2 regions of the Streptomyces sp. LE64 genome follow, and region 1 is predicted to be linked to the other one. Evidence: riboswitches for the same ligand, from Rfam matches in the RefSeq annotation. Region 1 holds a riboswitch; the other holds the start of a gene.
What was found. Region 1 has a riboswitch for cobalamin ahead of ACSMX9_RS21750 (hypothetical protein). Riboswitches for the same ligand answer to the same signal wherever they lie in the genome.

Region 2: another riboswitch for cobalamin. It lies ahead of ACSMX9_RS04525 (cobalamin biosynthesis protein); the one in region 1 lies ahead of ACSMX9_RS21750 (hypothetical protein).

The regions. Positions count from the first base shown of each region.
Region 1 is NZ_CP199708.1:4,809,045-4,814,054, reverse strand. Features, by position in the region: gene ACSMX9_RS21770 (putative T7SS-secreted protein) at 1-980, opposite strand, end outside; gene ACSMX9_RS21765 (hypothetical protein) at 980-1,639, opposite strand; gene ACSMX9_RS21760 (hypothetical protein) at 1,636-2,268, opposite strand; gene ACSMX9_RS21755 (hypothetical protein) at 2,752-2,973, shown strand; cobalamin riboswitch at 3,120-3,293, shown strand; gene ACSMX9_RS21750 (hypothetical protein) at 3,471-3,734, shown strand; gene ACSMX9_RS21745 (acyl-CoA dehydrogenase family protein) at 3,741-4,889, shown strand; gene ACSMX9_RS21740 (enoyl-CoA hydratase/isomerase family protein) at 4,886-5,010, shown strand, end outside.
Region 2 is NZ_CP199708.1:1,012,998-1,018,007, reverse strand. Features, by position in the region: gene ACSMX9_RS04530 (cobyric acid synthase) at 1-1,474, opposite strand, end outside; gene ACSMX9_RS04525 (cobalamin biosynthesis protein) at 1,480-2,439, opposite strand; cobalamin riboswitch at 2,584-2,709, opposite strand; gene ACSMX9_RS04520 (hypothetical protein) at 2,881-3,117, opposite strand; gene ACSMX9_RS04515 (anion permease) at 3,128-4,384, opposite strand; gene ACSMX9_RS04510 (alpha/beta hydrolase family protein) at 4,796-5,010, shown strand, end outside.

The DNA.
Region 1 (5,010 bases):
TGGGCGGCGGTGGAGACGAGGCCGGAGAGCGTCATGGAGACGTTCTGCAGGTAGGCGGCGGGGTGGGTGAGGTTGTAGGGGTCGGTGGGGTTGAGGCCGCGGGCGAAGTTGACCAGGCCGGCCGTGCCCTTGAGTGCGCCGCCGACCACATGGGTGAGTTCGGTGTTGTATGCCTGGTAGCCGTCGATGATGTTGTTGCCGAGGCGGTCGAGTGGCGGCGGTTCGGCTGGGGCGTGGGCGAGGGCCGCCTTCACCTTGCCCTGGGCTTCGCTGGCGGCGGTGTTGCGCTGTTTGCGGGCTTCGGCGAGCGTCTCGTGGGCCTTGTTGATGTCGGCCTTGCCGGGGTCGTGGAACGGCTCGGGCCGGGGGCCGGGGTCCTCGTTCGCCTTGATCTTCGCGTTGTAGGCGTCGACCCTCTTGTTGTACGCGTCGACCGCGTCGTCCGAGGCCTTCTTGCCCTTCTTGTAGAGTTCGACGGCCTCCTTCGCCTTGCCCTGCGCCCACGTGACCGTGTCGGCGTACGCTTCCAGGGCGCCGCTCGCCTTCTCGCAGGCGTTGGCGGCCTGGGCCCACTTGGCGGGGTGGACGCCGAACTTCTTGCGGAACGCGTCGCCGCCCTCACCGGCCCAGCCGGAGGAGTCGACCTTGCGCATACCGGAAGCGACCTGGTCGAACGCCGTGTGGAAGTCCTTGAGGTGCTTCGCGGACGCGCGGATCTTGTCCGGCTTGCCGTGGACGAGCTCGTTCGCCTCCTCGGTCTGGCCGAGCTGCTGCTCGCCGGGCGTGGCACCGAGGTCGGAGGCGACCTCGTCGCCCCAGTCCTCGACCGTGTCCGCGGCGCCGTGCGCGCCGACGTAGTCGAGGCCGTCGCCGACCTTGTTGGTGGTCCAGTCGACGCCCTCGCCGACCAGCTTCTTGCCCGCGTCGACGCCGTCCTCAAGCTTGCCGAGGCCCGCGTTGACCAGATCGCCGATACCCATCAGCCCGCACTCCCGCCGTGCTGTTGTTCGGGGGCCTGCGCGCGTTCCTCGGCGGAGGGGCCGAAGGTGGAGTCGAGCCACCTGTCGTACTCCGCGTCCGACATGCCCGCGGCGCCGTGGAGGTTCTCCGGGTTGAGGCCCATCGGGCCGACTGTGCGGGAGGTCATCACGTCCCGGCCCGCGTCCTTCCAGCCCTGCTCGCTGTTGGCCAGCGCCTGGTCGAAGGACTCCTTGCTGTAGTCCACACCGCCGAAGGCGCCGGAGGTGGCGATGTCGCCCCAGCCCTGCCGGGTGACTTCTTCCTCGGAGGCGTACGGATTGCCGATCAGCGAGTTCGTCACGACCTTGAGGCTGCCCTCGACGTACTGCTCGGTCTCGTAGTACGTGCCCGCAGACATGCCCGTCTTGAACGCGAAGGCGTTGCCCTCGTTCACCAACGAGCGAACCCCCCACTCCCAGCGTTCACAGAACGACGTGAAGTCACCGGTCAGGCCCTCGTGGCCGAGTTCAAGGCCGGACAGCGCGATGTCTCCGAAGCCGCGCCCTGCGCTGGCCTCGCCGACCATGCCGAGCTCCTTCAACTCGGCCAGCGCCTCGGTCAGCCCCTTCGCGATCAGCGCGAGACCGTCGGCCTTCAGATCCTTGCCACCGCCGCTCATCGCCCGGCCCCCTCCTCGACGGTCACCTCACGGTCGACCGCTACCGGGTCCGGCACGATGCCCCTGACCGGCGGGAACACCATCCCGTCCGTCCCGTCCGCACAATCCAGGACCACCCCGCACGGCACACCCATCGCGGGCACCGCGACATCCAGCAGCCGCGCACCCAGAATCGTGCGGTACGTCCACTCGCGGGCGAACTCGCCGCGGGCCCGGGCGTACCGGGCCAGGGCCTGTTCGTCGGAGAAGGCCAGGATGAACCTGATGCCGTTGAAGTCCGCCGTCAGCAGCCCTCGTTCCTCACCCGGACCCGGTTCCCCGCCCAACGGGACCAGGACCGCCGTCCGCCGGAACCCACCCAGGAGCCGGGCAAACTCCCGCTTACGGGCCACCACTTCGGAGGCAACGAGCAAGGCACCGGCATCATCAACCACCATGCCAGGATCATCCGCCTGCGCACCGGGCTCTTCCCGCACGGGCGACGCCGGTTCACCCACTCCGCCCTCGACGTCCCGCCCAACGTCGGGCGACGACACCGATCGAACCGGACCACTCATCTCCACGTAGTCGGCGAGACGAGACCTCGGCGTTTCCCGCGGCTGATCCACCGCACCCCCGTGCTCAGTCATCCAGACATCATGGCGCACCCCACCTCCCGAACCACAACACGCCTACGACACACCCATGTCACGGAACCCGAGCCCGACACCCACCCGAAAAGTCACCACCACACCCGGCACCGATGCGACGTCACCCACCAGGAACAGCACACGCCGCGCCAGCCGCCGACCAGATTCGTCCGGGGGCTCCGGAGCGAGGATGCGAGGGGCGGCCTCCACGGCTTCCGGGTCGCGCAGGCCAATGCGGCGAGGACAGCAATGGCTGCTCGACCAGGCTGTCGCGGAGCTCGTCCAGCGAGAGCTTCTTGCCGAACTCCGGGCCCTCGTGGCGGGCTCGGAAGTTTGACAGCTCGGCAAACGCAGACTGATTCACTCCGGCCTTGGTGCTGGTCGGGTTTCGCCGAGACGGGGCACAGGATCAGGCGAAGGCCGTTCTCACGTCAGGCAACAAAGCCTAAAGAGTCACCACGTCACGCGTCTTCGCGCGCGGACATGTTCCACGTCCTGCGGCACGCGTACGCCAGCGTGCAGTTGGAGGCGGGGCTCGCCGACGCCGGGCACAAAGTCCCTGAAAAGTCCCTGGCTGCCGATTGGGCCACCGGTCTCGCCCTGAAACCGCACCTCAGGAGCATGATCACCATGGTGGCCGCGACGAACGTCAAGTACAAGGAGACCGCCCGGGGCGGGCTCGCGGTGAACATCATCGAGTGCTGACGGCCCGGACCCGGACCGGCCCTTCCGCGTCCCTCGGCGCGGTCAGGGCCTCACCCGCCCGCACGGCGCACAAGTCGGCCCGGAGCCCCGTGTGACCCGATCCGGGGTCACGTCCAGTGGATTCGCCGGGGCGGACGACGATAAAATCGGGAGGCAAGGCCCGCGGTGCAGGGAAGCCGGTGCGATTCCGGCACGGTCCCGCCACTGTGACCGGGGAGCGCGTCGTCGAGCAGGACGCCACTGACGAGTTGGACGTCGGGAAGGCGGACGGCGTGCGCTGATCCGGGAGTCAGGATACCGGCCGCGGGACGTTCCGTGTTGTCCACGAGGATGGAGCTGACACGCATGGCACCGTTGCGCACCCCCGACTCCGCTGAACCCGCGCTCTGACGGATTCCGGCCATCCGCGATCCCGCGCCCCGGCCCTCGTCGCGCCCGCCCGGGTGCGGGCCTGGTGCGCGCCATCCCCGGATCCCTCCTGACGAGAGCAGGTAGTCATGGTCCGAGAGCACGAACGCACCGCCCTGCGCGCGTGGACGCCCTTCGTCGGCGACGAGCGCACCCCGGGTGCCGCGGAGGCCCACGGCGAGGTCCACGGCCTCGACGTGCCCGTCCCGGTGCCGTTCGCCCACCACCCCTCCGGTGCCGGGAAGGGGTCCGACTCCGGCCATCGCGACCGGTACGGTCCGGACGCCGTCCGTTCCCGCCGGCCGGCCGGGCTGTGCGAAGGCGCGGGCTCCACGATTCCCACGGCGGGTTGAGCGGCCGTGACCAGCGCCCTGCTCAACGAGGACCAGCAAGCCCTCGTCGAGGCCACCCTCGACTTCACCCGGGAGCACCTCGCGCCCCGCGCCCTGGAGTGGGACCGCGACGAGCACTTCCCGGTGGACGTGCTGCGCAAGGCGGCCGCACTGGGCCTGGGCGGCATCTACGTCCGCGAGGAGTCCGGCGGCTCCGGTCTCAACCGGTCCGACGGGGTCCTCGTGTTCGAGACGCTCGCCTCCGGCTGCCCGTCCATCGCTGGCTACCTCTCCATCCACAACATGGCCGCCTGGATGATCGACCACTACGCCGACGACTCCCAACGCGAGCGGTGGTTGCCGCGCCTGTGCACCATGGACGACCTCGCCAGCTACTGTCTCGCCGAACCGGGCGCGGGTTCCGACGCGGCGGCCCTGACGACCCGCGCCGTACGGGACGGTGACGGCTGGGTCCTCACCGGCGTCAAGCAGTTCGTCTCCGGTGCGGGGGCCTCCCGGTTGTACGTCGTGCTGGCCCGCACCGGCGGCGCGGGCGCCGACGGGGTGTCCGCGTTCGTCGTCGACCGGGACGACCCGAACCTCTCCTTCGGGCGGCCCGAACGGAAGATGGGCTGGAACGCCCAGCCGACCCGTCAGGTGGTCCTGAACGGGGTCCGTCTGCCGGCCGACCGACTCCTCGGCCGTGAGGGACAGGGCTTCCGGATCGCCCTGCACGGGCTCGACAGCGGCCGTCTCGGCATCGCCGCCTGTTCCCTGGGCGGGGCCCGCAGCGCCCTCGACCGCAGCCTCGCCCACCTCGCCGACCGCGAGGCGTTCGGCCAGCGCCTCCTCGACGCCCAGGCCCTGCGCTTCCGGCTCGCCGACATGGCGACCGAACTCACCGCGGCCTGGGCCCTGGTCCAACAGGCCGCACAGGCACTCGACCGGGGCGATCCGCAGGCGCCCTACCTGTGCGCGATGGCGAAGCGGTTCGCCACCGACACCGGCTACTCGGTCGCCGACCGTGCGCTCCAGCTCCACGGTGGGTACGGCTACCTCAACGAGTACGGCATCGAGAAGATCGTCCGTGACCTGCGGGTCCACCAGATCCTGGAAGGAACCAACGAGATCATGCGCGTCATCGTGGCCCGGGGGATGACGGAGGCGTTCGGATGAGCGACGTCCTGTTCCACACGCGGGGCCGTGCCGCCCACATCACCCTCAACCGCCCCCGGGCGTTGAACTCCCTCACCCACGGGATGGTGCTCCGCATCGACGGGGCGCTCACGGAATGGGA
Region 2 (5,010 bases), 3.8 Mb from region 1:
CGTCGGTGTCCGTGTGGCGCTCGATCAGATCGGCGAGGCGGTCCAGTTGTTCCTCGCGCAGGGCGGCGAAGGAGGTGTCCGGCGCCGGGACGAAACCGCGCCCCGCCTGCGCCGCGACCTGCCGCAGGAAGGCCCGGCGGAAGCCGTCCGACTCCAGCGAGCCGTGCCAGTGGGTGCCCCACACCGAGCCCCGTCGGCAGCCGTCCAGGAAGGGTTCGCCGCCGAGCACGTCGGCGACGCCGTGGTGGATCTCGTACCCGTCGACCCGCTCGCCCAGGGCCGTGCCCGAGGGGCGGGCCAGGGTCTTCTCGACGGCGAACCGCACCCGTACGGGCAGCAGTCCGAGGCCCTCGACGGTGCCCGCGCGGGACTCGACCTCGTCCTCGACGCCCTCGCCCAGCAGTTGGAAGCCGCCGCAGATCCCCAGTACGGGCCGCCCCTCGGCGGCCCGGCGCCGCAGGGCCTCGGCGAGCCCCCGCCGCTCCAGCCAGCGCAGCGCGGCCACCGTGCCCCGGGTGCCGGGCACCACCACCAGGTCGGCGTCGGCGGTCTCCTCCGGCCGGTCCACGAAGCGGACGGTGACCCCGGGTTCGGCGGCGAGCGCGTCCACGTCGGTGAAGTTCGACATCAACGGCACCGCGCACACCGCGATCCGCAGCACCTCGGTGCCGTGCGGCTCGCCGGCCGGCGACTCGCGCACCGTGCCCCGCAGCGACACCCGCAGCCCGTCCTCCTCGTCGATGCCGAGCCCGTGTTGGAACGGCAGCACCCCGTAGGTGGGACGGCCGGTGAGGGTGCGCAGCATGTCGAGGCCCGGCTCCAGCAGTGAGACGTCGCCGCGGAACTTGTTGACCAGGTAGCCGGCCACCAGGGACTGGTCCTCGGGGGCCAGCAGCGCCGTCGTCCCGAAGAAGGAGGCGAAGACCCCGCCCCGGTCGATGTCGCCGACCACCAGCACCGGCAGCCGGCCGGCCCGGGCGACGCCCATGTTGACGATGTCGGTGCGCCGCAGGTTGATCTCGGCCGGGCTGCCCGCGCCCTCGCACACCACCACGTCATGGGTGGCGCGCAACTCCTCCAGGCACCCCACGACGGTGTCGAGCAGCGCCTCGCGGCCCCCGGGCACCGGCTGGCCTGCCTCGGGGCCGCCCGGCGCGCCGAAGAAGCCGCGCGCGCTCATCTCCCCGACCGGACGCCCCATCAGCACCACCTGGCTGGTGCGGTCCCCGCCGGGCTTGAGGAGCACCGGGTTCATCAGGGCGCTCGGCTCGACCCGGGCGGCCTGCGCCTGCATGGCCTGGGCCCGGCCGATCTCGGCGCCGTCCCGGGTGACGAACGAGTTGAGGGACATGTTCTGCCCCTTGAACGGGGCGACCTTGACGCCCCGGCGGGCCAGCCACCGGCAGATCCCGGCGGTGACCACGCTCTTGCCCGCGTCGGAGGTGGTCCCCGCGACCAGCAGTCCGCCCCGCAGCACCCCTACCGTCCCTTCCCCGTGACCGTGCGCCGGGCCGCGAGCGCCCCGCGTCCCGCCACGCACACCGCGAGCGTCAGCCAACCCACCCGGCGCGACAGCCGCACCGCCCGGTCGATGTCCGCCACCGTGACGGCCCGCCCGTCCCCGTTCAGCACCGGCCGGTGCTCGACCCGCCCGCCGTAGGAGAGGGTGCCGCCGAGGCGGACGCCGAGCGCACCCGCGAACGCGCTCTCCGCCACGCCCGCGTTGGGGCTCGGGTGGCGTCGGGCGTCCGCGCGCCAGGCCCGTGCGGCGGCGGCCGGGGCGCCCCCGGCCGCCACGGCCAGGGCTCCGGTGAGCCGGGCCCCGGGCCAGCCCGCCACGTCGTCCAGGCGCGCCGAGGCCCAACCGAAGCGGCGGTGGCGGGGCGACCGGTGGCCGACCATCGCGTCGAGGGTGTTGACGGCGCGGAAGCCGACGAGTCCGGGCACCCCGCCGATCGCCCCCCACACCAGGGCGCCGACCACGGCGTCGGAGGTGTTCTCGGCGACGGATTCGACCACGGCCCGGGCGATGCCGTCCGCGTCCAGGGCCTCGGGGTCCCGTCCGCACAGGTGCGGCAGCCGTCGTCGGGCCGCGGCGAGGTCGCCCACGGCGAGGGCGGCGCCGACGGCCGCGGCCTCGCGGCCGAGACTGGTCCCGCCGACCACCGCCCAGGTGGCGGCGGCGGTCAGGGCGACCGAGGCGGTGCGCGAGGGGGCGGCGGCGCGCGCCACCAGGGCGGCGGCGCCGGCCGCGCCTCCGGCGCAGAGCGCGGTGTGCAGTGCGCCCCAGCCGCGGTGGTCGCGCCAGAGGAGGTGTTCGAGGGCGCCCGCAGCACGACCGAAGGCGGCGACCGGATGTCCACGGCGGGGGTCGCCGAGGAGGAGGTCGCCGATCAGTCCGGCGGTGGCGCCGTAGGCGAAGGTGCGCCCGGCCCGCATCGGCTCAGCCCGCCGGGCGTCGGCGGGCCCGCGTACGGTCGTGGGGTCCCGTGCCGTGGGGCGCGGGACGGGCAGACGGGTGCCCCGGCATCGCTGTGTCCTCACTCGGGGTCCGCGCCCCGGGTCGACGGAGACGACCGCGAGAGTCTCCTGGCTCCCGGATCGGCGTCGCCCCCGGTCTTCCAGCCGCGTGACGGCCGTGACGTGTGGTGCGGGGGAGCGCTCCCCGGTGACAGTGGCGGGACCGCGCCGGATTCGCACCGGCTTCCTCTCTGCTGCCGCCGTAATGGCCCGGGCAGTCCACCACGCCCCGAGAACACCCGTCAACCGCGCGCTGACCTGCGGCGGGGCAGTGTGTGAAGCCCCACACACGACGAAGGCCCGGTGGGTCACCACTGTGGGGGCGGTGACCGACCGGACCGGAGATCGCAACCTGGGGGGTTAGGCGACGATCAGGTTTATGCCGTAGGCGACGGCCGCGACGCAGAGGGCGAAGCAGGCGACGGCGCCGGTGGTGGCGATGGCGGCCGAACCGCCCTTGGCGTGTCCGTCGCCGGCGAGTGCGGCCTCCCGCTTGGAGAGTCCGACGAGGCCGAGGGTGAACAGGCCCACCAGGACCACGGTGACCACGAGGCTGACTCCGAAGACGGAGCCGAGTGCTGCCCAGTCGATTTTCATTGGGGGTTCCTTACACCTTGGCGGTCCGCGGCGCGGACTCCGTCGAGGGGCTGTTCGGGTCCGCCGGGAGGGTCACCGAGAGGTCACCCGTGACGGCGGTGGTGTCGCCGGCCGGCGGCGGGGTGACCGCGGCCATGGCGGTGGTGACGACGCCCGCGGGCTCGTCGTCCACGTCGTTGACGTTGGTGTGGTCGACGACCTCCTTGCGGGAGCGCAGCCAGATCGCACCCGATCCGCCGACCAGCAGTGCCGCGGTCGCGGCGACGCCCCAGGGGCCCTGCTTGGTGAGGAGTTCGGCGAGGGCGCCGACGACACCGGCGGCCGGCAGCGTCAGACCCCAGGCGACGAACATCCGGGTGGCGGTCGACCAGCGGACCACTCCGCCCTTGCGGCCCAGACCCGCGCCCATCACGGCGCCGGAGCAGGACTGCGTGGTGGAGAGGGAGAAGCCCAGGTGCGAGGAGGCGAGGATGACCGTGGCGGCGCTGGACTGGGCGGCGAAGCCCTGCTGCGGCTGCAGGTCGGTCAGGCCCTTGCCCATGGTGCGGATGATGCGCCAGCCGCCCAGGTAGGTGCCGAGCGCGATGGCGACACCGGCGGAGACGATGACCCACATGGGCGGGTTGGAGCCGGGGGCCAGTGCGCCACCGGTGACCAGGGCGAGGGTGATGATGCCCATCGTCTTCTGGGCGTCGTTGGTGCCGTGCGCCAGGGAGACCAGGGCGGCCGAGGAGATCTGGCCGGCGCGGTAGCCCTTGGAGCTGGCCTTGTCGCTGACGTTGTTGCCGAGCTTGTACGTCAGGCGGGTGGCGATCATCGCTGCGATGCCGGCCACCACGGGGGCGGCGACTGCGGGGATGAGGACCTTGGTGACGACGGTGGAGCCGTTCACCGAGTCCCAGCCGGCCGACATCACGGCGGCGCCGATCAGACCGCCGAACAGGGCGTGGGAGGAGCTGGAGGGCAGACCTACGAGCCAGGTCAGCAGGTTCCAGAGGATGGCGCCGACGAGCGCCGCGAAGATGACTTCGGGTTGGATGCCGCCTTCGTCGATCATGCCGCCAGAGATCGTCTTGGCGACTTCGACCGAGAGGAAGGCTCCGACCAAGTTCAACACGGCGGACATTGCGACCGCCGCTTTGGGCTTCATAGCGCCAGTTGAGATGGTCGTCGCCATCGCGTTGGCCGTGTCGTGGAAACCGTTCGTGAAGTCAAACACGAGAGCGGTGACGATCACGATTCCGAGGAGGAGCGTGATGTTTTCCATTTACCCAGGCTTCCGTGGGGCGTCAGTGGGGGTTGGAACGTAAGCAACCTGAGTTAACGGAAGATGAACTGGGGCAGGCATCACGGTGACTCGATCTGAGGGAGCTTTATTCCGCATGGGGAGGTCGGTCGATCGGGGGGGTAAGGGGGCTGGAGCGGTGGGCTTCGGGTGGTTCCGTGCAACGGCCCCACACGCCGCCGATGACCCGTTCAGCGTCTCATCCGACTGTACGGCCCTTCATCGGCCCGCCGCCCCACATACCCTCTTTGTCCGATCTAAGTAAGACACATCACTCGACCGGTGCTCCCGGGCGTCCGGCGGGCTCCGTCCGGGGGGTCCGGCCGGGTGAACCGCCCGGGACGCGGCGGCGCCCGCTGGCCGCGCCCCACCCCCGCCCCGACACTGGACACCGTGCGCACCGCCCGAGCCGCGACAGCCGCCACCGCAGCCGCCGCCACCGCGACCGTCACCGGCCTGCTCGCCCTGGCCGCGGGACGGTTCGCCAGCGACGCCGCCCTGAAACCCCGCCCGGGTCACCCGCTCCCCACCGACCCGCGACTCACCGTCCACGCCGTCACCGCCGACCGCGTCACCCTGACCAGGGACCTGGCCAGCCTGCGCCCCGG